Regions from separate parts of the Paenibacillus sp. FSL E2-0190 genome, predicted to be linked through region 2. Evidence: a T-box and tRNA genes for the amino acid it is inferred to sense, from the RefSeq annotation. Region 2 holds a T-box; the other regions hold tRNA genes.
What was found. The T-box of region 2 lies ahead of metG (methionine--tRNA ligase). A T-box ahead of a tRNA ligase gene usually reads a tRNA of that ligase, here a tRNA-Met.
Positions count from the first base shown of each region.

Region 1: it has a tRNA-Met gene. The T-box ahead of metG (methionine--tRNA ligase) is inferred to sense a tRNA for this amino acid. The anticodon was not compared.
Region 3: it has a tRNA-Met gene. The T-box ahead of metG (methionine--tRNA ligase) is inferred to sense a tRNA for this amino acid. The anticodon was not compared.

Region 1 covers NZ_CP150306.1:6,113,862-6,123,553, reverse strand. The annotation lists rRNA gene NST25_RS26865 (23S ribosomal RNA) at 1-2,471, shown strand, start outside; tRNA gene NST25_RS26860 (tRNA-Asn) at 2,532-2,607, shown strand; tRNA gene NST25_RS26855 (tRNA-Ser) at 2,611-2,703, shown strand; tRNA gene NST25_RS26850 (tRNA-Glu) at 2,722-2,796, shown strand; tRNA gene NST25_RS26845 (tRNA-Val) at 2,852-2,927, shown strand; tRNA gene NST25_RS26840 (tRNA-Met) at 2,945-3,021, shown strand; tRNA gene NST25_RS26835 (tRNA-Asp) at 3,047-3,124, shown strand; tRNA gene NST25_RS26830 (tRNA-Phe) at 3,135-3,210, shown strand; tRNA gene NST25_RS26825 (tRNA-Thr) at 3,239-3,314, shown strand; tRNA gene NST25_RS26820 (tRNA-Tyr) at 3,320-3,405, shown strand; tRNA gene NST25_RS26815 (tRNA-Trp) at 3,412-3,485, shown strand; tRNA gene NST25_RS26810 (tRNA-His) at 3,509-3,584, shown strand; tRNA gene NST25_RS26805 (tRNA-His) at 3,628-3,703, shown strand; tRNA gene NST25_RS26800 (tRNA-Gln) at 3,723-3,797, shown strand; tRNA gene NST25_RS26795 (tRNA-Gly) at 3,804-3,878, shown strand; tRNA gene NST25_RS26790 (tRNA-Cys) at 3,888-3,961, shown strand; tRNA gene NST25_RS26785 (tRNA-Leu) at 3,976-4,054, shown strand; gene NST25_RS26780 (AraC family transcriptional regulator) at 4,190-4,945, opposite strand; gene NST25_RS26775 (BMP family ABC transporter substrate-binding protein) at 5,273-6,412, shown strand; gene NST25_RS26770 (ABC transporter ATP-binding protein) at 6,530-8,092, shown strand; gene NST25_RS26765 (ABC transporter permease) at 8,085-9,131, shown strand; gene NST25_RS26760 (ABC transporter permease) at 9,128-9,692, shown strand, end outside.
Region 2 covers NZ_CP150306.1:4,205,262-4,214,953, forward strand. The annotation lists gene NST25_RS18445 (LysR family transcriptional regulator) at 1-122, shown strand, start outside; gene metG (methionine--tRNA ligase) at 132-1,778, opposite strand; T-box leader at 1,822-2,083, opposite strand; gene NST25_RS18455 (DUF4362 domain-containing protein) at 2,209-2,673, shown strand; gene htpG (molecular chaperone HtpG) at 2,735-4,615, opposite strand; gene NST25_RS18465 (VOC family protein) at 4,896-5,318, shown strand; gene NST25_RS18470 (LysR family transcriptional regulator) at 5,289-6,164, opposite strand; gene dapA (4-hydroxy-tetrahydrodipicolinate synthase) at 6,286-7,182, shown strand; gene NST25_RS18480 (DEAD/DEAH box helicase) at 7,331-8,719, opposite strand; gene NST25_RS18485 (hypothetical protein) at 8,881-9,051, opposite strand; gene NST25_RS18490 (phosphate propanoyltransferase) at 9,573-9,692, opposite strand, start outside.
Region 3 covers NZ_CP150306.1:970,440-980,131, reverse strand. The annotation lists gene rbsK (ribokinase) at 1-96, opposite strand, end outside; gene glgP (alpha-glucan family phosphorylase) at 353-1,969, shown strand; gene katA (catalase KatA) at 2,232-3,689, shown strand; gene NST25_RS04195 (sporulation protein Cse60) at 3,841-4,035, opposite strand; gene NST25_RS04190 (GreA/GreB family elongation factor) at 4,432-4,887, shown strand; gene NST25_RS04185 (YdeI/OmpD-associated family protein) at 4,957-5,421, opposite strand; tRNA gene NST25_RS04180 (tRNA-Gly) at 5,523-5,593, opposite strand; tRNA gene NST25_RS04175 (tRNA-Pro) at 5,606-5,679, opposite strand; tRNA gene NST25_RS04170 (tRNA-Arg) at 5,712-5,788, opposite strand; tRNA gene NST25_RS04165 (tRNA-Gly) at 5,799-5,873, opposite strand; tRNA gene NST25_RS04160 (tRNA-Leu) at 5,881-5,965, opposite strand; tRNA gene NST25_RS04155 (tRNA-Lys) at 5,981-6,056, opposite strand; tRNA gene NST25_RS04150 (tRNA-Gln) at 6,064-6,138, opposite strand; tRNA gene NST25_RS04145 (tRNA-Asp) at 6,155-6,232, opposite strand; tRNA gene NST25_RS04140 (tRNA-Met) at 6,258-6,334, opposite strand; tRNA gene NST25_RS04135 (tRNA-Met) at 6,406-6,482, opposite strand; tRNA gene NST25_RS04130 (tRNA-Val) at 6,498-6,573, opposite strand; tRNA gene NST25_RS04125 (tRNA-Glu) at 6,580-6,651, opposite strand; tRNA gene NST25_RS04120 (tRNA-Ser) at 6,668-6,760, opposite strand; tRNA gene NST25_RS04115 (tRNA-Asn) at 6,766-6,841, opposite strand; tRNA gene NST25_RS04110 (tRNA-Ile) at 6,845-6,921, opposite strand; rRNA gene rrf (5S ribosomal RNA) at 6,979-7,095, opposite strand; rRNA gene NST25_RS04100 (23S ribosomal RNA) at 7,238-9,692, opposite strand, start outside.

The DNA of each region.
Region 1 (9,692 bases), 1.9 Mb from region 2:
AGGACCATCTGCTAAGGCTAAATACTACCTGGCGACCGATAGTGAAACAGTACCGTGAGGGAAAGGTGAAAAGCACCCCGGAAGGGGAGTGAAATAGAACCTGAAACCGTGTGCTTACAAAAAGTCAGAGCCCGATCTATGGGTGATGGCGTGCCTTTTGTAGAATGAACCGGCGAGTTACGTTTAACATGCAAGGTTAAGCCGAGAAGGTGGAGCCGCAGCGAAAGCGAGTCTGAATAGGGCGACTTAGTATGTGGACGTAGACCCGAAACCGTGTGATCTACCCCTGTCCAGGGTGAAGGTGCGGTAACACGCACTGGAGGCCCGAACCCACGTACGTTGAAAAGTGCGGGGATGAGGTGGGGGTAGCGGAGAAATTCCAATCGAACTCGGAGATAGCTGGTTCTCCCCGAAATAGCTTTAGGGCTAGCCTCGGTATAAGAGTAGTGGAGGTAGAGCACTGATTGGGTGCGGGGTCCGCAAGGATTACCAAGCTCAGTCAAACTCCGAATGCCATATACTTATTGCCGGGAGTCAGACAGTGAGTGCTAAGATCCATTGTCAAAAGGGAAACAGCCCAGACCATCAGCTAAGGTCCCCAAGTGTGTGTTAAGTGGGAAAGGATGTGGAGTTGCACAGACAACCAGGATGTTGGCTTAGAAGCAGCCACCATTGAAAGAGTGCGTAATAGCTCACTGGTCGAGTGACTCTGCGCCGAAAATGTAACGGGGCTAAACACACCACCGAAGCTATGGCTAGATACTATGTATCTGGGGTAGGGGAGCGTTGTGTAGGGGTTGAAGGTGTACTGAAAAGAGCGCTGGACACTACACAAGTGAGAATGCCGGTATGAGTAACGAAAAGATCAGTGAGAATCTGATCCGCCGAAAGCCCAAGGTTTCCTGAGGAAGGCTCGTCCGCTCAGGGTAAGTCGGGACCTAAGGCGAGGCCGAAAGGCGTAGTCGAAGGACAACAGTTTGAAATTACTGTACCACCGTAATCCGCTATGAGCGATGGGGTGACGCAGGAGGGTAGTGACGCGGACTGATGGATGTCCGTCTAAGCAGTGAGGCTGATGTGTAGGCAAATCCGCACATCATTAAGGCTGGGCTGTGATGGGGAGCGAAAATTATAGTAGCGAAGGTCATGATCTCACACTGCCAAGAAAAGCCTCTAGCCAGGAGAAGGTGCCCGTACCGCAAACCGACACAGGTAGGCGAGAAGAGAATTCTAAGGCGCGCGGAAGAACTCTCGTTAAGGAACTCGGCAAAATGACCCCGTAACTTCGGGAGAAGGGGTGCCCCGGTAGTGTGAATAGCACGAGGGGGCCGCAGTGAAAAGGCCCAAGCGACTGTTTAGCAAAAACACAGGTCTGTGCGAAGCCGCAAGGCGAAGTATACGGGCTGACGCCTGCCCGGTGCTGGAAGGTTAAGGGGAGTGGTTAGGGGTAACCCGAAGCTATGAACCGAAGCCCCAGTAAACGGCGGCCGTAACTATAACGGTCCTAAGGTAGCGAAATTCCTTGTCAGGTAAATTCTGACCCGCACGAATGGCGTAACGACTTGGGCGCTGTCTCAACGAGAGATCCGGTGAAATTTTAATACCTGTGAAGATGCAGGTTACCCGCGACAAGACGGAAAGACCCCATGGAGCTTTACTGCAGCTTGATATTGAATTTGGGTACGATCTGTACAGGATAGGTGGGAGCCGTAGAAATCGGAGCGCAAGCTTCGGTGGAGGCGCCGTTGGGATACCACCCTGATCGTATCTAGGTTCTAACCTAGTACCCTTATCGGGTACGGGGACCGTGTCAGGCGGGCAGTTTGACTGGGGCGGTCGCCTCCTAAAGAGTAACGGAGGCGTTCCAAGGTTCCCTCAGAATGGTTGGAAATCATTCGCAGAGTGCAAAGGCATAAGGGAGCTTGACTGCGAGACCTACAAGTCGAGCAGGGACGAAAGTCGGACTTAGTGATCCGGTGGTACCGCATGGAAGGGCCATCGCTCAACGGATAAAAGCTACCCTGGGGATAACAGGCTTATCTCCCCCAAGAGTCCACATCGACGGGGAGGTTTGGCACCTCGATGTCGGCTCATCGCATCCTGGGGCTGAAGTAGGTCCCAAGGGTTGGGCTGTTCGCCCATTAAAGCGGTACGCGAGCTGGGTTCAGAACGTCGTGAGACAGTTCGGTCCCTATCTGTCGTGGGCGCAGGAAATTTGAGAGGAGCTGTCCTTAGTACGAGAGGACCGGGATGGACGTACCGCTGGTGCACCAGTTGTTCCGCCAGGAGCATGGCTGGGTAGCTACGTACGGACGGGATAAGCGCTGAAAGCATCTAAGCGTGAAGCCCCCCTCAAGATGAGATTTCCCAATTAGTAAGACCCCTTGAAGACGACGAGGTAGATAGGTTGGAGGTGGAAGTGCAGTAATGCATGGAGCTGACCAATACTAATCGGTCGAGGGCTTATCCTATACGTAGAATGCAGATTCGTTTCGGATTCAGTTTTCAGGCATCAAGCCTGGTATGAATATTCCCTGATAGCTCAGTTGGTAGAGCACTCGACTGTTAATCGAGTTGTCACAGGTTCGAGTCCTGTTCGGGGAGCCATATGGAGAGGTGTCCGAGTTTGGCCGAAGGAGCACGATTGGAAATCGTGTAGGCGCCACAAGCGTCTCGAGGGTTCGAATCCCTCTCTCTCCGCCACAAATTTTTAATTAGTATGGCCCGTTGGTCAAGGGGTTAAGACACCTCCCTTTCACGGAGGTAACATGGGTTCGAATCCCATACGGGTCACCAAATTTTCACTTGATTTATCCTAGTGGACTTTGGTACAATAACAATTGTTGTTTATGGAGGCTTAGCTCAGCTGGGAGAGCATCTGCCTTACAAGCAGAGGGTCGGGGGTTCGATCCCCTCAGCCTCCACCATAACACTTTCTTACTGACGCGGGGTGGAGCAGCCCGGTAGCTCGTCGGGCTCATAACCCGAAGGCCGCAGGTTCAAATCCTGCCCCCGCAACCAATTAACTTAAGCAATTATATCTTTTGGAACCGTGGTGTAGTTGGCCTAACATGCCTGCCTGTCACGCAGGAGATCGCGGGTTCGAATCCCGTCGGTTCCGCCATTTTCATCATGGCTCGGTAGCTCAGTCGGTAGAGCAGAGGACTGAAAATCCTCGTGTCGGCGGTTCGATTCCGTCCCGAGCCACCATTTATCATCACAAAAGAATGAGTGCCATGCCGGTGTAGCTCAATTGGTAGAGCAACTGACTTGTAATCAGTAGGTTGGGGGTTCAAGTCCTCTCGCCGGCACCATCCTTGGAGGATTAGCGAAGTGGCCAAACGCATCAGACTGTAAATCTGCTCACGTGAGTGTTCGGTGGTTCGAATCCATCATCCTCCACCAGTTTTTAGGGGCATAGTTTAAAGGTAGAACAACGGTCTCCAAAACCGTTGGTGTGGGTTCAATTCCTGCTGCCCCTGCCAAGTTCTTTCTAAAGTTTAATATGGCGGCCGTGGCGAAGGGGTTAACGCACCGGATTGTGGTTCCGGCATTCGTGGGTTCGAGACCCATCGGCCGCCCCATTTACTTTAAAATGAATAATGGCAACAATATCAACTTAATATGGCGACTGTGGCGAAGGGGTTAACGCACCGGATTGTGGTTCCGGCATTCGTGGGTTCGAGACCCATCAGTCGCCCCATTTTACTTTAAAATGTTATTGGGGATTAGCCAAGCGGTAAGGCAACGGACTTTGACTCCGTCACTCATAGGTTCGAATCCTATATCCCCAGCCATTTTATGCGGACGTGGCTCAGCGGTAGAGCATCGCCTTGCCAAGGCGAGGGTCGCGGGTTCGATTCCCGTCGTCCGCTCCAAGTTTTCATGGCGCCATAGCCAAGTGGTAAGGCAAAGCTCTGCAAAAGCTTTATCCCCAGTTCAAATCTGGGTGGCGCCTCCATTTAGTTCATATGTGCCGGCGTGGCGGAATGGCAGACGCGCTCGACTCAAAATCGAGTGGGAAACCGTGGAGGTTCGAGTCCTCTCGCCGGTATCTTAAAAAGGTTTGTAAGAATGCTTTTATAAGCAATCTTACAAACCTTTTTCTTTATGTCCTTGGGTTTACAGCAGTAAGCCGTTGAATAGAGAGTTTCTCTATTTCAACGGCTTTTTTTAATCTGATTAGTGATTAACCTGATTGATTATTAATGCGGAATGCTCGCGGGGTAAGACCTATTTCTCGTTTGAACATATTGCAGAATTGGGCATCGTTCACAAAACCTGCAGCAGCAGATACTTCAGAGATTTGCATCTGAGTATGACGTAATAGAGATTTTGCATAATCCAGGCGTTTTAACAGCAAATACCGCAGGGGTGAAGACCCGAAACGTTCTTTAAATAGATGGCGAAAACGATCGTAACTATATCCGGACATTTCTGATAGTGTTTCGACGGACAATTTATGGCGATAATGCTCATTCATATAATTAAGGACATATTGTACTCGATCTTCTGTTGGGGATTGATATCCAGAGGCACTAAGAAGCCTCATAAGATGGACGGTAATCTCGCTCATTTGTAGGTTTAGAAGCTCAGAGAATCCGTCTTGCTTGCGTGTAAACTCTGCTTTCATTCGCAGCAGGATTTGAAGAACGGTCTGATCTTTATCATCTTCATATACGCCGAGCAGATTACTCATATTGGGGTGTTCTGAGTGGAAGCCTACAAATAATACATTTGCATCCTCACGGTGGTGCTCGTCATGTTTATGATTGGGTGGCACAAGCGCGAAAGAAGAGGAGCGAAAATGGTAACTTCGTGGGCCAACATTGGTTGTCCCTACCCCCTGTAAATAATAGACTAGTTCGTAGCATTCATGCTGGTGTGGAGGGATATAAGTATTTAGCTCATGTGTGGCACTTACAATATATAGAACACGATCCATGATGATCCTCCAATACTTATGTTTTAGCCGAATCGTACAAAACAATGACCGAAATCATATAATTATTTTTAATAATATTTGTTATGATCGTATCAATAAATCCGAAAGTTCGCAACCTGACTGGCCATCTCGTTCGGAAATAAAGCGGATTATTAATAATAATGGTATTTTTATTGCTATTTTTGAGCCTAAACGTTAAGTTTATTACTTTTAATGATACTTTATTTGGAAAAAAGAGAATTTCCATTTGAACCGTGAATTATACAATGGGTGAAGATGGGATTCTGCGGATTACTAACCAACTAAAATTAGGGGTGGAATAGAGTAATGAATAAAAAAGTTCTTTCTTTGTTGTTATTAATGGTGATGGTTCTGGTCACAGCATGTGGGAATAACACGTCCAATAATGGTTCTTCAACGAATACTGGATCCAAAGCGGACGAAGGCGGAGAAACAGGTGCAGGGGATAAACTCAAGGTTGTATTGCTGATTCCGGGGACACTTGGGGATAAATCATTTTTTGATTCCGCTAATAACGGCTTGCAAAAGGTTAAGGATGAACTTGGTGCAGTAACAAAGGTTGTTGAAATGGGCGTTGATAAAACGAAATGGGAGCCTACATTTAACGATATCGCTTCCGAGGATTGGGATGTAATTATTTCTGGCGGTTCTGAAATTACAGAGATGTTTAATGCAACGGCAGAATTGTATCCAGACAAAAAATTCATTAATTATGATACCGACATCGATGAAGCACCAGATAACATGTACAACATGTCTTATGCGACAAATGAAGTATCTTTCTTGGCAGGTGCCGTAGCAGCATTAGCTACACAATCGGATATGCCGAATGCTACCCCTGAGAATGTGATTGGGTTTGTCGGCGGTATGGATATTCCGGGGATTAATGCTTTCTTGGTCGGTTACATTCAAGGTGCTCAGTACGTTGATCCTGATGTAAAAGTGGCTGTGTCGTACGCTGGTGATTTTGTTAACCCTGCAAAAGGTAAGGAGCTGTCTCTAATTCAATATAACTCCGGTGTGGATGTTATTTTTAACGTGGCTGGGGGTACAGGTCTTGGGATCTTTGACGCAGCTAAAGAGAAGAAAAAATATGCAATTGGTGTAGACTCCGATCAGGCAATGTTGATTAACGATACGGATAGTGAAAAAGCAAATCTAATCGTTACTTCATCTATTAAAAAGATTGATACGGCTATTCTAGGTGCAGTGAAGAGATTGCAAGAGGGTACGCTAGAAATGGGCAAACGTGATGTATTGAGCTTTGTAGATGATGGTGTAGGTATTGCTGAGAATGATATTTATAAAAATGTATTCCCGGCTGATCTTCAGGCCAAGGTTGAAGAAGTGAAGCAAAAGCTGATCAATAAAGAAGTTAAAGTGGATAATGCGATGGGGATGGAAACCGCAGAGGTAGAAGCTATTCGTAACGCAGTTAAGCCTTAAGCTTTAAATCTTAAGATCAGTTCTATAGAGTTAAACCTACAGTTGGAGATTCTTCTAGTCAGGGGAATTCCAGCTGTATATTTTTGCAGACCTCCAAGTTGAAAGGCGTTGAGACCTATGTACACAGCTCTGCTGGAAATGCGGGGAATTACCAAGGTATATCCCAATGGCGTCGTTGCAAATAAAGACGTGCATTTTTCTTTACGTGAGGGAGAAATACATGCGATTGCAGGTGAGAACGGTGCAGGTAAATCGACTTTAATGAAGATTATGTTCGGCATGGAAGAGCCAAGTGAAGGCGAGATCTATATCAAGGGTGAAAAAGTAAAGCTGCAATCCGCTCAGGACGCCATTGATAGAGGCATCGGCATGGTCCACCAGCATTTCATGTTGGTACCTTCTTTTACGGTGGCAGAGAATATGGTGCTGGGTATGGAGCCGCGCAGAGGAGTTGGCATTAATTATGCCGAGGCTGTGCGCATGACGGAAGAGACCGCAAGGAAATACAATCTGGCAGTGGATCCAAAGGCAAAAGTAGAGGATCTTACAGTTGGGATGAAACAAAAGGTTGAGATTCTTAAGGCGCTGCTGCGTGGTGCTAAAATTCTGGTGCTTGATGAGCCAACTGCGGTGTTGACTCCACAGGAAACAGAGGAATTGTTCCGCGAGCTTAAGCAATTAAGGGAACAGGGCCATACGATAGTTTTTATTTCGCACAAATTAAAGGAAGTCAAAGCGATTTGCGACAGAATTACGATTATGCGCAGCGGCCGTAGTGAAGGTGTTTTTCAAACACAGGATGTGACAGAACAGGAAATCTCGCGACTAATGGTCGGCAGAGACGTCGTGCTGAAATATGACAAAGAGATTCTGGCTGTTAGTGAGCCAATACTAACGGTGCAGGGACTCAGTGTGAATGATGCAGATGGCAAAGCATTATTGTCGGATATCAATTTTGCGGTACGTGGTGGGCAGATCGTTGGGATTGCTGGTGTAGAAGGCAACGGGCAGACACAGCTCATTGAAGCTCTTACAGGTAGCTTGAGAGGTGTCTCAAGTCAGGGCTCTGTACTAGTGAAGGGAAAGGATATCCGTGAATCGGATATTTTGGATATTCGTAAGCTAGGCGTTTCCTATATACCGGAGGATCGGATGCGGCAAGGGATCGCTAGTGAAGCAAGCATAGCTGATAATCTGCTATCTACTCAGTATCGTACAAAAGCAATGAATAAAGGTCTTTTTTTGAATGGCTCACGAATTGCCAAGCTAGCAGTATCCCTTGTAGAGGAATTTAAAGTCCGCTGTTCAGGACCTTCTCAGCCCATAGGAATGTTGTCAGGTGGTAACATGCAGAAGGTAGTCGTAGCTAGAGAGTGTTCGACTGAACCGCAGCTGCTTATTGCAGAACAGCCGACACGGGGTGTGGATATAGGCGCAGCCCAGTTCATACATCAAAAGTTGTTGGAATTACGTTCAGACGATTGCGCGATTTTGCTAGTGTCGGCAGATTTGAATGAGATCTTGGAGATCAGCGATAGTCTGTTAGTAATGTACGAGGGTAAGATTGTTGCCTTTTTCGAGGAGCCCTCTAAGGTTAGTGAGGAAGAATTAGGTCTTTATATGCTGGGGATTCATCGACAGGACGAGGAGCACATCGGGAGGGCCGTAAATCATGTTTAAAGTTAAATATTTTGAGTACATTCGGACATCGGCGGTAATCGTTATTGCACTCGCTATTGCCTTTCTGATCATCTCTTTGGTCAGTAATCAGCCTGTGAAGACGATTGGTATATTCCTATTAGAGCCGTTATCCAGTAAAGGTCATATTGGTAATGTGATTGAGATGGCGATTCCGCTCATGTTCACTGGGTTGGCAGTATCCTTGTTGTTTCGAGCCAATATGTTCAACCTGGGAGCTGAAGGGATTTTCTATTTCTCCGGTGTTGTAACTTCCGTATTGGCTATTCATTTAACGCTGGACGGCTGGCTGCATCCGATGGTAGCTATTGCTGCAGGTTCAATTGTAGGAGCGTTGCTCTCGGCAATACCTGGTATTCTGAAGGCAAAATGGAATGCTAATGAGTTGGTTACATCCTTAATGTTCAATAATATTTTGTTCGGAGTAGGGCTATACCTACTGAACTATCATCTGCGTGATGCTAAAGCTTTTGCCAATGTATCCTACAAATTCGAGAAAACGGCACTGCTGAGTAAAATGGTCTCGGGCACCCGTATTCATACCGGTCTTATTATCGTTATCGTGCTTATTATTGCAGCTCATCTATTCCTATACAAAACGAAATGGGGATATGAGCTGCGCATGACAGGCATCAACCGGGACTTTGCCCGTTATTCCGGTATGAAGACAGCCAAGGTTATTATTCTCGTCCACTTGATTGCAGGTTTTATCGCAGGTATGGGGGGCTCCGTAGAAGTGCTGGGGATGTATAACCGTTTCCAATGGACGTCACTGCCTGGTTATGGTTTGGATGGTGCCCTTGTAGCGATGTTAGCCAAAAATAATCCGCTGTCCGTAATCGGCTCTGCATTATTCCTAGCGTACATTCGAATTGGGGCTGACATGATGGCTCGTCTGTCTGATGTACCTTCAGAGATGATCTCAATTATACAGGCAATTATCATTCTTCTGATTTCGGCTGAGCAATTTCTGAAGTTCTGGAAAAATCGGATGCTCTTGAAGGAGGCGAAGGAAGCGTGAACAGTTTGTTTGATGTGATTTTTACAACTGACTTTGCGTTCTCTGTCCTTCGCGTGACGACTCCGATTCTGTTCGCTGCGCTCGGCGCACTTATCTCCAATCGTGCAGGGATCATTAACATTGGGATGGAGGGCATTATGCTTGTTGCCGCTTTAGCGGGTGTCATCATAAGCAGCTATACGCATAGCGCGTGGGTAGGTCTGCTTGGGGCGGTGCTGTCTGGAACATTGATCGCTGGAATATTAGCTTTTTTCACCCTGAAATTCAAAACACATATCATTCTCGGGGGTGTGGCCATTAATATGTTCGCTTCGGGAGGCACTGTGTTTATCCTCTATCTGCTTAGTGGCGACAAGGGTTCTTCCACTTCTCTGGCGAGTAAAGTTCTGCCTAGTGTCCAGATTCCTTTGTTGAAGGATATCCCGGTGCTTGGACCTATTTTATCGGGGCATCACATACTGACGTATGTTTCTATATTGGCTGTGTTTGTTGTCTACTATCTATTAAACCGTACACCGCTTGGACTGCGCATTCGTTCAGTGGGTGAAAATCCACATGCGG
Region 2 (9,692 bases):
ATTTGATCTATAAAGAAATCAGTAGTGAATCACTACGCACGCGGGTCGCCGCCGTCTGGATTAAGGATAAATACTTATCATCATTGGCTTCCAAGTTTATTGAAAGCTTCAGAAATGGATAAATACCAGCTCTATTTATTCACTTGCTGTTGATCTAGCCTATCCTCTTCTTCTTTAATACGGCTAATATCAATTCGTTCAAACAATAATTGTAAATCAGTAACCTGTTGGTAAGGGGGCACCGAGCAAGGCTGCCAATTCGGTAGTTCTAACGACAGGAACCCCCTGATCTTGTCACAAGAGAACGGTAGAAACGGATGCAACAAATTCGCTAAGTTCGCAATAATCTGCACACATGTGTATATTGCAGAATCACAAGAAACCTGATCCTCTTTTATCTGTATCCATGGTTTTTGCAGATCGAAATACTGGTTTGCCTTGCGCACATAAGAAAAAATAAACTCCAGCGCATCTTTTAGATTCCCAGCCTCAATAAGCCGTCCTGATTCCAGATACAAGAGGTCAATATTGTCCTTCCACCCCTTATCTAATTGCCCATTTGGCACTTTCCCTTCATAAAACTTTTCTACAAAAGCCAATGAACGGTTCACTAAGTTACCAAATGCTCCAAGCAGCTCTCCATTATGGCTATAAATAAACTCTCTCCAGGAAAAATCCGTGTCCCGCTTCTCAGGTCCATTGGCAATTAAGAAATAACGAATAGAATCTGGCTGATACCGCTCTAAAATATCAGGTACCCAGACCGCCCAATTTCGGCTAGTGGAGAATTTCTGCCCTTCAAGGGTTAAATATTCGCTAGATATAATCCTGTCCGGTAAATGCAGACCTCCTGCTCCTAATAACACAGCCGGCCATATTAAAGTGTGAAATGGAATATTGTCTTTACCATGCACATAATAAGCGGTAATCGCCCCTTTTTCCTCTAACCAAAAATCCTCCCAGTTTACTCCGGACTGTGCAGCCCACTGCTTACTGGCTGATAAATAACCACTTACCGCCTCAATCCAAACATAAATTTTTTTATCTTCAAATCCAGCCACAGGAACATCTACACCCCAAGACAAGTCTCTTGTTACCGCGCGGTCCTGCAGCTCTTCTTTTAAATAACGTTTAGTCAGTTTTATAGCGTTTTCTCTCCAAAATTGTGCTTCCTCTACATATTCCGTTAATTCAGACTGAAAATTAGATAAGCTAAGATAATAATGTTCTGTCGGCCTTTCTGTTGGTGTATTCCCACATAATTTGCAGACTCTGTCTAACAAATCGGCAGGATCTAGAATCGTAGAACAATAATCACATTGATCCCCTCGCGCCCGCTCACCACATACCGGACAAGTCCCTTCCACATATCTGTCTGGCAAAAAGCGCTGATCCACCTCGCAGTAACATTGCGCAATGGTTTTTTTATATAAATGACCATTCTCTAGCAGCTTTGTAAACAACGCTTGCACAACCTTATGATGCTGCTGTTGATCCGTTCGAGTATATAGATCATAACTAAATCCCAGCTGTTCAAAACACTTCAGAAACTCTTCATGATATCTGCTTGCAAAAGCTCCCGGCGTAATCCCTTCATTCGCAGCCTGAACTGCTACGGGTGTGCCATGGCAATCACTGCCTGATACATATAATACGTTATCCCCTTTGGAGCGAAAATATCGTGCCAGCACATCCCCAGGCAACACACTTGATAATCTCCCCAGATGTAAAGATCCATTCGCATACGGCCAAGCGCCACCTATAAACACATTACTCATTAACCTTCTCCTCCTTTTTTTAGACAACAAAAAACTCCCATCCACAAAGGACGAGAGTTCTACTCACGTGTTACCACCTAATTTTATAAATGCCTCATGACATTTACCTCTTCAGGTACGACGTTAATTAACGTTTATACCCTAGCACTGTAACGGATGCAGGTTCCGGCGCAGCCTACAACCCATAAGGTTTCGATGCGCAGCTCTGAGACCATATTCCCAAGGGTTTTCTTTACTCCTTTTCAGCGACCGGAGCTCTCTGTTGAAAGAATTGCCGTGGTACTCTTTCTCTTCTTTGCTTTTACATATTCAAGTTAGAGAAAATAATACTCAATTTGTTGTTTATTGTCAATGTGAAACATCAAGCTCTCTGTAACTTTTCCAGTTAATCTCCGTCTTTTATATAAATACGTTACAAGGAGGTCCCTCAGTGAAAAAAGTAAATTTGCTTACACTCTCTGTTCTTTTACTAGCAGGAGTATGGGGTTGTTCCGATCATAAAGTTAATTCTGTTCCCAAAAGTGAACCCTATACTTCCAAAGAAGCCATCAGTAGAGGGGATATTGTTTCTTTTGAAAAAGTGTACAACCTCGATAAATTCGAGAAATTTATAACTAATCTCTCCAGCAAAAAAGCAGACAATATACGCGTTACAAGTTACACAGATGAAGGCGATCCCATATTTAAGGATTTAAAATTTGACGGTAACGTGATTAATTACAGCTATGATACTTCTAATGATGCATTCGGTGGAAGCAACACAGGAGTCAGAACCGATACCTGCTCCGAAGTGACGAGTAAAAAAAGCACACAAGGTGAAATTATCTATTCGATCAGCGGTTGCACAAATAATGCCTCTGAAATTGATTACTACCTTTTTCGCACAACAAAATGAAATACTGAAATAAAAAAGACCACCCAATCATAATACAATTGGATGGTCTCTGTTCTTCATATTATTTCATGATTTTGCAAATATCATTGGTGAATTGAACAGGATCACTAACCTGTAGACCTTCGATCAACAGGGCTTGGTTGTACAGCAGGTTCGTGTATAAACCGAGCTTTTCTTTGTCGTTCTCTGCTGCCGCCTTCAAGGACTGGAACACTTCGTGATGGATGTTGATTTCGAGTACCTTATCCGCTTGCACCTCTTGGCCATTCGGCATCGATTTCAGGATTTTTTCCATCTCGATTGTCAGTTCACCTTCAGCAGAGAGACATACCGGATGAGTCTTTAAACGTTTGGAAGCTTTGACATTTTTCACTTTGCCGGACAGGATGTCCTTCATCGCTTCAAAAAGCTCCTTGTTTTCGTTCTCTTCCGCTTCCGTTGGCTTGTCCGCTTCGTCGGCTTCGATCCCCAGATCTCCGCTGGATACGGATTTAAATTCTTTTTCCTTATAAGACTGAATCATCTTGATCGCAAATTCATCAATATCATCAGTGAAGTAGAGAATTTCATACCCTTTATCCGATACAAGCTCGGTTTGCGGGAGCTTCTCGATTCTGTCGATCGACTCTCCGGAAGCATAGTAGATATATTTCTGATCTTCTGGCATTCTTGAGACGTATTCGTCCAGCGTAACCAGCTTCTTCTCCTTAGAGGAGTAGAACATCAACAAATCTTGAAGGGTGTCTTTGTGCATCCCATAATCGTTATAGACACCAAACTTAAGCTGTCTGCCAAAAGCATTATAGAACTGCTCATATTTCTCTCTTTCATCCTTCAGCAGGCTTTGCAGTTGGCTTTTCACTTTATTCTTAATGTTCTTAGCGATCAGAGTCAGCTGACGGTCATGCTGGAGCATCTCTCTGGAAATGTTCAAGGAAAGATCCTCTGAGTCCACCATACCTTTTACAAAGCTGAAGTAATCAGGCAGCAGATCCGCACATTTGTTCATGATCAGCACACCGTTGGAATAGAGCTCAAGACCTTTTTCATATTCCTTTGTGTAATAGTCAAACGGCGTATTTTCTGGAATGAACAGGATTGCATTGTACACTACAGCACCATCAGCACTGATATGAATATGTTTAAGCGGCTTATCGAAGCCGTAACGTTTCTCTGCATAGAAGTTATCATAATCTTCTGTAGTCAGCTCGCTTTTGTTCTTGCGCCAGATAGGCACCATGCTGTTTACGGTTTGTTCTTGAATAACTTCTTCGAACTCGTTCTCCGTGCCTTCTTTTGGCTTTTGCTCCTTCACGTCCATTTTAATTGGGAAACGAATGAAGTCGGAGTATTTTTTAATGATGGATTTCAGGCGGTACTCTTCCAGATATTCATCATATTGATCTTCTTCCGTATTCTCTTTAATCTTCAAAATCACATCAGTGCCGACAGAATCCTTCTCGACAGTCTCGATGGTATAGCCGTCAGCGCCCTTAGACTCCCATTTAAAGGCCTCGTCACTGCCTAATGCCTTACTGATCACTATAACGTCATCAGCCACCATAAACGCAGCGTAGAAGCCCACCCCAAACTGTCCGATGATGTTGTGGCCATCTTTAGCTTCGTTCTCTTTCTTAAAAGCAAGAGATCCACTCTTCGCGATTGTACCTAAGTTATTCTCCAGCTCCTCTTGTGTCATCCCGATACCTGTATCGGAAATCGTCAAGGTTCTGTTCGCCTTATCGGCGGTCACTTTAATATAATAATCCTCTTTATTGAAGACCAGGCCTTCATCAGCTAATGCTTTGTAATAGATCTTATCAATCGCATCACTTGCATTGGAAATCAGCTCACGCAGAAATATTTCCCGTTGTGTATAAATGGAGTTAATCATCATTTCCAGCAATCTTTTCGATTCGGCTTTAAACTCTTTTTTGGCCATGAATAAATAAATCTCCTTTCAAAATAACCTTCTTATCCAGCACATCGTGATTAGCACTCTTCTTAGATGAGTGCTAATTCTTCTTTTTATATAACATAAACTCATTTTCAATGTCAATATTTACAGCGACTTTCATTAAATAAAGCTGTATTTTGCATACAAATTTAGGATTTGATCGATAAATAACATTCAACTTGCACATAGGATGATTCTATGTTTTAAATAGATTAGATACATAAATTACAAATAAAGGTCTAGCATCTTCTCTGGAGGGATTCAAATGCATGAACAAGCACAGTCCATTGTAAATTCTTCAGCAACAAGTCCCATTAAGAATTTGATTGGCAGTGTATTTATCCCCGTACACGATATTGAAAAAGCCCTTAACTGGTATTGCCAAGTCCTAGGACTCCAAGAAGCAGATCATTCGATTATAAACGGTCATTTATGTCCGTTAATTATGCAAGGAAGCACTGGGATCATTCTGAACACCATGCCCATGTGGGGAGGTTTAGAGCCTGAAGGGGCTCCTCCAATTACAACACCTGCTCTTATGCTTATAACCGATGATCTGCAAGCCTCTTTCAACTATATAAAGGAGCTCGGTGTAGATATAGTAACCGAAATTCAAGATCAAAAATGGTTTGTAGTAAAAGACCCTGATGGAAATAAACTAATGATTTGCAAACAGCATTTGGATTAGAAATTGCAGTGGTTGTGATTTCCACTTCTTAGGGTGCATCAGAAGCTGCAGATCAAAATGAATTTCGGGATGAACAAAGGACAGCTCAGCCAAGCTTCCCCGTTCAATTTCTTCCTCTGCCACGATTTTGGGTAACAAAGCAATTCCAAGACCATTCATTACACAACGTTTAATGGCCTCCAGATTCGAAAGCTCAAAACCTATGCGGAATATGATCCCGTGCTCTTTTAACAAATTCTCGAACAAACTCCGGTAAATACAGCTTTCCTCCGAGACTATTAGCTCACAGTTATTCAGATCCTGTAGGGTTACCGTATCCATCTGGGCAAGCGGATGATGAATGGGAGCTATCAAAACAAGTGGCTCATCTCTGACGATCGTACGCTCAAGGATGGAATCCGCAGTGGTGCGATCCAACATTAAGCCTAGATCTACTTCGCCATCTTTTATTTTGGCAAGAAGATTAGCTTCCTGCATCGTTTGCAGATGAATATCCAGCTTCGGAAATTTAGTCCTTAGCTGCTGCAGGTAAGGAGGTAAATAAAAGGCCGCTAAAGAATCTATCGTCCCAATAGTTAACGTACCTCCGATTTGCTGGGCGATGGTTTCTTTTGAACGATCATATAAATCCAAAATCTCCACGAACAGCTTCAATAACTCTTCTCCTGGCGGGGTAAGCCGCAGCTGACGGCCATGCCTCTCTATTAAAGGTACTCCATATTCCTTTTCTATCTTCTGTATCTGCATCGTCACACTTGATTGTGCATATCCCAATTCTTCAGCAGCTCGCGTAAAGCTCTGACGTTTAGCCACCTCGCGGAAGGTTCGTAAATAGGTTAAATCCATTACCTCACCCTAACATCAATATTTTTGATGATCCATATCATTTATTATAGCTAACGACGATGCTACTTTCCATGGTAAAGTGTATGTAGAGGAATTAAAATATTTTGGAGGCCGATAATTTATGCTTACAGAACAACAGATTTATGGAGTTTATGTCCCCGTGGTCACCCCGTTCAATGCTGCTGGTGAAGTTGATTTGGATTCGTATCAGCGTTATGTAAAGAACATTATTAACAACAGCATACAAGGTCTGGTCGTTAATGGAACCACCGGAGAATCGCCCACTGTAACCGTAAATGAAATGCAGCTTCTAGTAAACACTTCCCGTGAGCTTCTACAATCCACATCAATCCCCTTAGTAGTTGGTACAGGTACCAATGATACAGCCTCTACGGTTGCACGCACGGAAATTGCTGCAAACCTTGGTGCTGATTGTGCACTAGTAGTCGTACCTTATTATAGTCGTCCTTCACAAGAGGGTATCATTGCCCATTTCCGCAAAGCAGCAGAAGTAGGCATACCAATCATGGCTTATGATATTCCAAGTCGTACAGGTACGGCCATGACGGTAGATACTGCACGTACAATCCTAGAAATGAATAATGTTGTCGGTTTAAAAGACTGCTCAGGCAGTACAAAAATGGTTACAGAGTTAGTCCGTACAGGTGCTAAACCTGTGCTTGGCGGCGATGATTCCCTCTTTTATGAAATGCTTAGCTGCGGAGCAGCTGGGGGGATGCTCGCTACTGCCAACGTTTTCCCGGCAGAATGCCTTCGTATCTTTGAAGCCTTTACCTCTGGTCAAGTGGACTTCGCTAAAGAAAGCTTTGAACAACTACTGCCGATCATCCGCCTATTATTCAAGGAATCGAATCCCGCTCCAATTAAATGGATGCTTAGCCAAAACGGCCTACTGTCCTCGGATACGCTTCGCCTCCCTATGACTTCCATCAGCGCAGGACTTCAGCAAGAACTGAGCCCCTATGTTCAGGACAATACAATTGAAGCAACCGCATAAATGAAATAACAACAGCCGTTGTACAGTGAGGAACTGTTTAGCGGCTGTTTTTTGTTGTAAATTATCAGGACATAAAACATAAAAACCATCAGATTTACTCTGACGGTTTTTTTATTTTGCTATAGAAACGATACGCATTCAAACTAACTTATCTGCTGCTCGTTTTTTGTCTTCCTTTTGTGAACCACTCGGACTTTGGCTTCAATGGAGGGTTAGACTTAGGTTTTGCTTTAGCTGGTTTAGATGCCGCTGATTTTGTTGCTGCCGGTTTTGTTGCCGCAGGTTTAGCAGTTGCTGGTTTGGAATTCGACGGTCTGGAAGACGATGGTCTCGAAGCTGCTGCTTTCGAACCTGACGGTTTCGCCGAACGATCTGTCTTCATTTGCGTTTTACGAGACATCGGATAAGGATGATCCTTAACTTCCGGAATCGATTTTCCAATCAATTTTTCAATATCTTTAAGGAAAGGAAGCTCTTCAGCTTCGCAAAAAGAAATTGCCGTTCCGCTCAATCCCGCTCTGCCTGTACGACCGATCCGGTGCACATAGGTTTCCGGGATGTTCGGTAAGTTGAAGTTGATCACGTGAGACAGCTCATCAATATCAATTCCCCGGGCAGCTATATCCGTAGCTACGAGAACACGAGTCGCACCGCTTTTAAAATTCCGCAAGGCGTTCTGGCGATCATTTTGAGATTTATTGCCGTGTATGGCTTGAGCAGCAATGTTCACTTTAGCCAGATCGCGGGTAACACGGTCTGCACCACGTTTGGTACGAGTAAACACCAAAGCTGAGACGATGGATTTATCCTGTAACAGCAGGTTCAATTGGTTTTGCTTATTTCCGTTCTCTAATAAATAGATCGATTGATTGATTCTATCCGCAGTAGATGACACGGGTGTGATCTCTACCTTCACTGGATTCACAAGCAATGTTTTGATCAATTTGGAGATTTCAGTTGGCATCGTTGCCGAGAAAAACAGAGTTTGCTTCTTCGTAGGCATTTTGGCGATGATTCGTTTCACATCATGGATAAAGCCCATATCCAGCATCCGGTCAGCTTCATCTAGAACTAAAATTTGTACATATTGCAGATCTACACGTTTCTGATTGATCAGGTCGATAAGTCTACCAGGGGTAGCAATAAGAATATCGGCACCTTGATTCAGTGCGCGCTCTTGCACTTTCTGTGACACACCGCCAACAATGGCAGCAGAGCGGATATCTGTATATTGGCTATACGCTTTTATGTTATCAGCAATTTGAATCGCTAGTTCTCTTGTCGGTGTTAAAATCAACGAGCGAATGCGTCGCACATTATTGGATTTGTTTGGGCTCGATTGTTCGCTTAGCAATTGAATAATAGGCACGGAAAATGCAGCTGTTTTTCCTGTTCCCGTTTGCGCGCATCCAAGTAAATCTCTACCCGCTAATACAGCTGGAATCGACTGCTCCTGTATTGGTGTAGGTGATGTATAGTTTTCTTTGCTTAAAGCCTTCAAAATTGCAGGCACAATATTCAGTTCATTAAATGTCATTGGGTCTCCTTAATTTCTAATACATATATTCTTAACAATAAATCCTTTTGTCACGTCATAAACCATAATCATAACACAATAAGTTACATAATAATAGATTTTCTTTATCATCACACCAATTTTCATTAAAAATCCATTTCAGGATACTATCCGTTCTGCTCTTACAGAAATATTTTTACTAACCGTAAAATACTCCTTCTCAATTTATCCTGCGGCGTATCTTTTGTTGAGCCTGTTGATCCTGTTGATCCTGTTGAGCCTGCTGAGCCTGCTGAGTCTGCTGATTCTGCTGAGACTGTTGAGCCTGTTGAGCCTGGAGACTGCTGAGCCATCGGACTCAGACGCCCTTATTTTGAAAATTCGTAGATTTTGGACATGCTATCGGACTCAGATGCAGTTATTCACACCTTCGAAGCCCAATTCAGTACAAATATAAGGCAATAAGAGCTATGCAGTCCGAAACCTTGGCAAAATAGATCAAAATGCTGAAATAGCTGCAATACAGTCCGATAAGTACAAGCCGTCGGGTAAACCACGCAATCCTTACAGCACGTAGATCAGCCACGCATTCCTTATAGCACACAGATCAGCCACACAATCCTTACAGCACGCCGATCAGACACACAATCCTTACAGCACGCCGATCAGACACACAATTCTTACAGCACGTGGATCAACCACGCAATCCTTACAGCACGTAGATCAGCCACACAATCCTTACAGCACGCCGATCAGACACACAATCATTACAGCGCGCCGATCAGACACGCATTCCTTACAGCACGCCGATCAGACACGCAAAAAAAGCGGAGGATTTCTCCCCCGCTTCTTATCTTTGCTATAACTATGATGACTATTCTACGATTTCAGCAGTATCGCCGTTGTTGGCACCTGCAGCGTTAGCTTCGTCAGTGTCAATATGCATATCCAGTTTAAAGCTGTCTGATACGCGTGCAATTACGTTCTCCAATAC
Region 3 (9,692 bases), 3.2 Mb from region 2:
TCCAATCAGGGTTTCTCCTGCATTTGGTGACCGGTTTGTACGTACCACCATATCCATATTCAAGCTTCCAATCACAACTATATCCAACTTAGACACCACCATTAATTATTTCTTCAATCTCTTTATCTTAGGGGCTTCTGTCCACTTTATCAATCAATTCCGCTCAATTGGATTCAAAATGGTTGTTTTCACCAAATTGACGTTATGCTTTTATTCATCGAGTGTGCTAGAATAGTGGTGCAATCGCTTCCACAATGATTGCCTGTACTATTTTGAGCAAACGTTTGCACCTAAGATAATGCCCGCAGCTTCACTGCAATTTAATCTAATCCGTGATTAGGAGGCTTATCAAGTGAACGAACAAAAATTACCGTCAGTCGCTTATTTTAGTATGGAGTACGGGCTGCATTCCGATTTCAAAATGTATGCCGGAGGTCTGGGCATTCTTGCCGGAGACTACATCAAGGGTGCAAAAGATATCAACGCCCCTATCATCCCTATTGGGCTGAAGTGGAAACAAGGTTACACGGACCAAAAGATTGATGCCAATGGCAATCCGTACGACTCCTATCACAATTATGTTTATGAGTTTCTTGAAGATACAGGGGTTAAGGTAACTGTTAAAGTCCGAAAAACCGATGTGGTATGCAAAGTATGGAAAACTGATTATTTTGGCAACAGCACATTGTATTTACTGGATACGGATATTCCCGAGAATAATGATGCCTGGATCACAGGCCAATTGTACGGCTGGTTCGGCGAAGAACGGATCGCACAAGAGATCGTACTTGGGATTGGTGGAGTCAAAGCTATGCGTGCACTGCAAATCCCTATTGATGTCTATCACTTCAATGAGGGTCATGCGGCTCTAGCGGCTATCGAGCTAATCCGTGAAAAAATGTCCGGAGGCCATACCTTCGAAGAAGCGTGGAAAGCTACTCGCGAAGAAGTCGTATTCACTACCCACACACCAATCAAAGAAGGCAACGAAACCCATCCTCTCGACCGACTTGAGTATATGAGTGCGTTCAACGGCTTAACCCGTGACCAGATGGAGCGGATCGGCGGCGAGCCATTTAATATGACGGTTGCAGGTCTAAGACTATCACGTATTTCCAACGCAGTAGCCCAGCTACACGCCGATACGGCTAATAAAATGTGGAAGGAAGTAGCCGGAAGATCGGAAATTATAGGCATTACTAATGCCATCCATACTCCTACCTGGGTAGATGATAGAATGACGCAAGCCTACGAACAGGATGGAGACTTATGGGCAGTGCATAAAGAGATCAAGGGCGAACTGATCCAGTTCATCAAAGAACGTTCCGGCATTAGCTTAAATGCTGACAATTTACTCATCGGCTTCTCACGCAGAGCAGCTCCATATAAACGAAGCGACCTGATCTTCTCGCAGCCAGAAATTATCGAACCTTATCTGGAGTCTGGAAAGATACAAATTGTATTCTCCGGCAAAGCGCACCCACTCGATGATAACGGTAAAAAAATCGTCAGTAACCTAGTAGCGATGATGAAAAAGTATCCAAAGAGTGTTGTGTTCCTCGAGAATTACGATATGACGATTGGTGCCCAGCTGACGCGCGGTGCTGATATTTGGCTCAACAATCCACGCAGACCATTGGAAGCCAGCGGCACCTCCGGGATGAAAGCAGCTATGAACGGTGTATTGAACTGTTCTATTCTGGATGGCTGGTGGCCGGAAGCCTGCATCGATGGCGAGAATGGCTGGCAGATTGGAGACGGCTTCGAAACTACAGACTTTGAGGTTCTGGATAAGCATGATAGTGATGCACTGTACAACACCTTATTGAAACGTGTGCTCCCAACCTTTTACGAGAATCGTGAACAGTGGGTACAAATGATGAAAAAGAGTATCGAAACCACCCGTACGGAGTTTGCCACCAAAAGAATGTTAGATGAATATTACAACAGAATGTACATTAAAGCCTAAGTACAAGAACCGAATATCTTCTATATCAAAAAATGCAGCGCACCCCTTCAGTGATGGTAGGGATGCGCTGTTTCTTTTTTAATTCTGCTAAGCAATTAATCACTTTGTCTATCATATATATCTGAATGTGCCAACGCTGTATTGACGATTACCACATATTGTAATGAGTCAATTATTTAAAAAGTGTTGCAATTTCTCTAAAAAACATTAATATAGAACTTATACTAAATCTAAAATCAAATCTCATGAGGTGATTCTATTAATGAGCTCCAATAATAATAATCTTACAACCAGCTGGGGTGCTCCAGTAGGCGACAATCAGAATTCAATGACAGCCGGTGACCGCGGTCCCACTTTACTGCAAGATGTCCATTTGCTTGAGAAATTAGCCCACTTTAACAGAGAACGTGTTCCTGAACGTGTCGTTCATGCTAAAGGTGCTGGCGCTCACGGGTATTTTGAAGTTACAAAAGATCTAACCCAATACACAAAAGCTAACTTTTTGTCTGAAGTAGGCAAACGTACACCGTTGTTCATTCGTTTTTCTACTGTAGCTGGTGAATTAGGTTCTGCTGATACCGTACGCGACCCTCGTGGATTTGCCGTGAAGTTCTATACTGAAGAAGGAAACTATGATCTCGTAGGTAACAATACGCCTGTATTCTTCGTTCGTGATGCGATTAAATTCCCGGACTTTATTCATACACAGAAACGTGATCCACAGACACATCTGAAGAACCCGAATGCTGTATGGGACTTCTGGTCTTTATCGCCTGAATCTCTGCATCAGGTAACGATTTTGATGTCGGATCGCGGAATTCCAGCTACGCTGAGACATATGCATGGGTTCGGTAGCCACACCTTCAAGTGGGTAAATGCCGAGGGCAATGCAGTCTGGGTGAAATACCATTTCAAAACAGAACAAGGCATTAAGAATCTAGATACAGACCTTGCTGCCAAAATCGCTGGGGAAAACCCGGATTATCATACAGAGGACTTGTTTAATGCTATTGATAAAGGAGATTTCCCTGCTTGGAAGCTCTACGTGCAAATTATGCCAATCGAGGATGCGAAGACTTACCGTTTTGATCCATTTGATGTAACAAAGGTCTGGTCGCAAAAAGATTATCCGTTAATCGAGGTTGGCCGTATGGTATTGGATCGCAATCCGGAGAACTACTTCGCTGAAGTAGAACAAGTTACATTCTCCCCCGGCTCTTTCGTTCCTGGTATTGAAGCTTCGCCGGATAAATTGCTACAAGGCCGTCTGTTCGCTTATGGTGATGCACACCGCCACCGGGTTGGCCCTAACCATAACAGTTTACCTATCAACCGTCCAAAAGTAGAAGTGAAGAACTATCAACGTGATGGTGGTATGGCCTTGGGCAACAATGGCGGTTCCGGTGCCTATTACGAGCCTAACAGCTTAGGAGGACCTAAAGAATCACCGCAGCATAAAACATCGCCGTTCGAAGTCTCTGGTTATGCGGATAGTGTCTCCTACAATAGTGACGATCACTATACACAACCAGGTGACTTGTACCGTCTAATGTCTGAAGAAGAACGTACCCGTCTAGTTCAAAATATCGTTGGCGCTATGACTCCTGTTGAAAGTAACGATATCAAACGTCTCCAGATTGAGCATTTCTTTAAAGCTGATCCAGACTTGGGACAGCGTATCGCATCCGGTTTGGGTTTATCTGTACCAGACGGAATGTAAGATTGTAAATGCACTTATAAACTAAAGAGGACCTTTGCCCGTAGATGGGAAAGGTCCTCTTTTTGCTAATTAGCTGAAAACATAATAAATGATGACAATCACAACGCCCAGCGTGGAGACAATGGATAGACATGAAAAAAACGTGTTCCAGTTATTGCCTTTCATTTGTCTTATACACGACCAGTATAGTGGTTCTTTGGTGCTCTGCCCCATCACGTGATGATTTAACTACCGAACCGTAACAGATATTCACAATCTGTTCCTCCCGTAGTCCTGCCAGGAACTCATTAGCTTTATTCTCTGCATAAGAATTATCAGCATCTACAAACTCTTTAACTTGAATCATCCTGATCTCCTCCTTTAATAAATTAAGTAGTTATTTTATAGTTCTGGAATCTATATGTGAACTCAACGAAATGTACATGGCGTATCACTCCCCAGGTAACAATTAATGTAAAAATATCTTCAAAATACAGTATAGGCATTTCGCAGTTTTCTACGAAATGCCTATGCATCAGCCTATCATAGCACCCAAGTATGTAATAGTCAAAGGTTTTCATTACAATATTTAGAAGGTTTTAATTCCCCTTTTAAAATGGATTGGATTTACAAATAGAAGCTGGTATACTGATCAGAAGGTCTCCATTAGGGGACCTCTATTTGTATAGGAGGGATTTTAAGATGGCAACACACCATAACAGGTTTACAAGGAATGTGCTACTTAGAGGGGGTGAAATCTACTATGAACCATAGTCTTATCTATGAAGGCTCACGGACACAGCTGCTTCAGCAGCTTATCTATTTTGATGAGGAAAAAATCGCATTTCTAAATCAGTACTTTCCGGTACGGAGCAAGGATAGAAGCAACGCTGAAATTCTGTTATCCCGTTATTGCTCCGAGCTGGAACAATTACTAACTGAGTTCAATGGTGAAGATTTAAATTCACAGGTCTTTATCGGAAGTCAGCTGCAGCTTCGTTACTTGGACGATAATACTACAGATATCTATACCATCGTATTTCCTAACCAAGCAGAACCTAACGATAACAAGATTTCTATGTTGTCACCTATAGGCATGCAACTGCTGCTGGCTGAGCTCGGCAGTACTTGTCAGCTAGCGATTCCTTCAGGTCAACTAGAGGTGAAGATCGAAAGCATTAAGTTCGTGAATAATGGTGAAGTAGGCGTTCTTATATAAGGACGATCCCTTATATACCCACTACAGCAGCGTCCCTTTCCAGATATTAAGGAGGAGGACGCTGTTCTATTATTTAAGCCTCAAACCTTCTTCCAGCTTATTAACTGACTTCTGGATCCTTGCTGCTCTGGTTTCCGGTCTTTTCGCCCCTTCGATCCAGCTCACATATTCCTTCCGATAGGAATAAGCCAAGCTGTTATAATACACCTCTGCCTGCTCATTGCTGCTTAGTGCGTCCAGAAAATCTTCTGGAGCTTCTATCTCTCGCAATTGATGATCTTGTTCCATTGTCACCCGAACTATATCTCCAGGTTGAGCATGGGCTAAGTCTCGCAGTTCTTTTTTCACGACCATAAAATGTTTCCCATTACCATGCGGCATGAGTGTTCCTCTATAGGGAATGTCATTCAGGCTTCCTTTAACTTGTATCCTTGATTTAGTTTCATATATTTGTTCAGCGTCAAAAGGAACCGTAAGATATGTCCAACTCCCATTCGTATCTGGTCTGACTAACCTTGCTTCAAATTCAAACATTGGCCCCTCCTCAAATAAAATCTCTAGTTCCTATTGTATCCATACGTGCTTAACTATACAAAAAAACACCCGCCTAATACCGGCAAGTGTTTCTCTTTATAAGCGGGTGATGGGAATCGAACCCACGCTATCAGCTTGGAAGGCTGAAGTTCTACCATTGAACTACACCCGCAAAGGTATAAAATCGGGATGACACGATTTGAACATGCGACCCCCTGGTCCCAAACCAGGTGCTCTACCAAGCTGAGCTACATCCCGTTAACAATACTATAACTGCTTAGTAATAAAAATGGCGCGCCCTGAGAGATTCGAACTCCCGGCCTTTTGATTCGTAGTCAAACGCTCTATCCAGCTGAGCTAAGGGCGCAAAATCTATATGGAGCGGACGACGGGAATCGAACCCGCGACCCTCGCCTTGGCAAGGCGATGCTCTACCGCTGAGCCACGTCCGCAAAAACATGGTGCGCGTGAAGGGACTCGAACCCCCACGTCGTGAAACGCCAGATCCTAAGTCTGGTGCGTCTGCCAATTCCGCCACACGCGCACACTTTAAAGAAAATGGTGAGCCATGAAGGACTCGAACCTTCGACACCCTGATTAAAAGTCAGGTGCTCTACCAACTGAGCTAATGGCTCTCATAAATGGCTGGGGATATAGGATTTGAACCTATGCATGACGGAGTCAAAGTCCGTTGCCTTACCGCTTGGCTAATCCCCAATAATAATTAACTAAATGGCGGAACCGACGGGATTCGAACCCGCGATCTCCTGCGTGACAGGCAGGCATGTTAGGCCAACTACACCACGGTTCCATAGACATAATGCATAAGTGTAAATTGGTTGCGGGGGCAGGATTTGAACCTGCGGCCTTCGGGTTATGAGCCCGACGAGCTACCGGGCTGCTCCACCCCGCGTCATTAATTAGTATATACTATTCATTTTCACCATACCAGCTTATCCCTAAACATAATGTATAAGAGTAAATTGGTTGCGGGGGCAGGACTTGAACCTGCGACCTTCGGGTTATGAGCCCGACGAGCTACCGGGCTGCTCCACCCCGCGTCAGTGAAAATAATATGGTGGAGGCTGAGGGGATCGAACCCCCGACCCTCTGCTTGTAAGGCAGATGCTCTCCCAGCTGAGCTAAGCCTCCATGATATGACCCGTATGGGATTCGAACCCATGTTACCTCCGTGAAAGGGAGGTGTCTTAACCCCTTGACCAACGGGCCATGCTAATAATTTTTATGGCGGAGAGAGAGGGATTCGAACCCTCGAGACGCTTGTGGCGCCTACACGATTTCCAATCGTGCTCCTTCGGCCAAACTCGGACACCTCTCCATAAATGGCTCCCCGAACAGGACTCGAACCTGTGACAACTCGATTAACAGTCGAGTGCTCTACCAACTGAGCTATCAGGGAATATGGTGGGCCTTAGTGGACTCGAACCACCGACCTCACCCTTATCAGGGGTGCGCTCTAACCAGCTGAGCTAAAGGCCCTTCTAAGACATATTAATATTAAGGGCAAAAAAAATACCACGGGTAATGTGGTTGTCCGCTTGGCGGCGTCCTACTCTCCCAGGACCCTTCGGTCCAAGTACCATCGGCGCTGGAGGGCTTAACGGTCGTGTTCGGGATGGGTACGTGTGGAACCCCTCCGCTATCGCCACCAAACGGGCATTTACAGCGTAAATGCTCAGGCTTAATCGCCTGAAAACTGAATCCGAAACGAATTTGCGTTTGCCCTTCTTACGGGGCCCCCGGAAAGTATTCGGAATTAGCTTCGCAGCTTCTTCTTCACTTTTTGGGGTATTTTTAGGATAAGCCCTCGACCGATTAGTATTGGTCAGCTCCATGCATTACTGCACTTCCACCTCCAACCTATCTACCTCGTCGTCTTCAAGGGGTCTTACTAATTGGGAAATCTCATCTTGAGGGGGGCTTCACGCTTAGATGCTTTCAGCGCTTATCCCGTCCGTACGTAGCTACCCAGCCATGCTCCTGGCGGAACAACTGGTGCACCAGCGGTACGTCCATCCCGGTCCTCTCGTACTAAGGACAGCTCCTCTCAAATTTCCTGCGCCCACGACAGATAGGGACCGAACTGTCTCACGACGTTCTGAACCCAGCTCGCGTACCGCTTTAATGGGCGAACAGCCCAACCCTTGGGACCTACTTCAGCCCCAGGATGCGATGAGCCGACATCGAGGTGCCAAACCTCCCCGTCGATGTGGACTCTTGGGGGAGATAAGCCTGTTATCCCCAGGGTAGCTTTTATCCGTTGAGCGATGGCCCTTCCATGCGGTACCACCGGATCACTAAGTCCGACTTTCGTCCCTGCTCGACTTGTAGGTCTCGCAGTCAAGCTCCCTTATGCCTTTGCACTCTGCGAATGATTTCCAACCATTCTGAGGGAACCTTGGAACGCCTCCGTTACTCTTTAGGAGGCGACCGCCCCAGTCAAACTGCCCGCCTGACACGGTCCCCGTACCCGATAAGGGTACTAGGTTAGAACCTAGATACGATCAGGGTGGTATCCCAACGGCGCCTCCACCGAAGCTTGCGCTCCGATTTCTACGGCTCCCACCTATCCTGTACAGATCGTACCCAAATTCAATATCAAGCTGCAGTAAAGCTCCATGGGGTCTTTCCGTCTTGTCGCGGGTAACCTGCATCTTCACAGGTATTAAAATTTCACCGGATCTCTCGTTGAGACAGCGCCCAAGTCGTTACGCCATTCGTGCGGGTCAGAATTTACCTGACAAGGAATTTCGCTACCTTAGGACCGTTATAGTTACGGCCGCCGTTTACTGGGGCTTCGGTTCATAGCTTCGGGTTACCCCTAACCACTCCCCTTAACCTTCCAGCACCGGGCAGGCGTCAGCCCGTATACTTCGCCTTGCGGCTTCGCACAGACCTGTGTTTTTGCTAAACAGTCGCTTGGGCCTTTTCACTGCGGCCCCCTCGTGCTATTCACACTACCGGGGCACCCCTTCTCCCGAAGTTACGGGGTCATTTTGCCGAGTTCCTTAACGAGAGTTCTTCCGCGCGCCTTAGAATTCTCTTCTCGCCTACCTGTGTCGGTTTGCGGTACGGGCACCTTCTCCTGGCTAGAGGCTTTTCTTGGCAGTGTGAGATCATGACCTTCGCTACTATAATTTTCGCTCCCCATCACAGCCCAGCCTTATCGATGTGCGGATTTGCCTACACATCAGCCTCACTGCTTAGACGGACATCCATCAGTCCGCGTCACTACCCTCCTGCGTCACCCCATCGCTCATAGCGGATTACGGTGGTACAGTAATTTCAAACTGTTGTCCTTCGACTACGCCTTTCGGCCTCGCCTTAGGTCCCGACTTACCCTGAGCGGACGAGCCTTCCTCAGGAAACCTTGGGCTTTCGGCGGATCAGATTCTCACTGATCTTTTCGTTACTCATACCGGCATTCTCACTTGTGTAGTGTCCAGCGCTCTTTTCAGTACACCTTCAACCCCTACACAACGCTCCCCTACCCCAGATACATACGTATCTAGCCATAGCTTCGGTGGTGTGTTTAGCCCCGTTACATTTTCGGCGCAGAGTCACTCGACCAGTGAGCTATTACGCACTCTTTCAATGGTGGCTGCTTCTAAGCCAACATCCTGGTTGTCTGTGCAACTCCACATCCTTTCCCACTTAACACACACTTGGGGACCTTAGCTGATGGTCTGGGCTGTTTCCCTTTTGACAATGGATCTTAGCACTCACTGTCTGACTCCCGGCAATAAGTATATGGCATTCGGAGTTTGACTGAGCTTGGTAATCCTTGCGGACCCCGCACCCAATCAGTGCTCTACCTCCACTACTCTTATACCGAGGCTAGCCCTAAAGCTATTTCGGGGAGAACCAGCTATCTCCGAGTTCGATTGGAATTTCTCCGCTACCCCCACCTCATCCCCGCACTTTTCAACGTACGTGGGTTCGGGCCTCCAGTGCGTGTTACCGCACCTTCACCCTGGACAGGGGTAGATCACACGGTTTCGGGTCTACGTCCACATACTAATTCGCCCTATTCAGACTCGCTTTCGCTGCGGCTCCACCTTCTCGGCTTAACCTTGCATGTTAAACGTAACTCGCCGGTTCATTCTACAAAAGGCACGCCATCACCCATTAATAGGGCTCTGACTTTTTGTAAGCACACGGTTTCAGGTTCTATTTCACTCCCCTTCCGGGGTGCTTTTCACCTTTCCCTCACGGTACTGTTTCACTATCGGTCGCCAGGTAGTATTTAG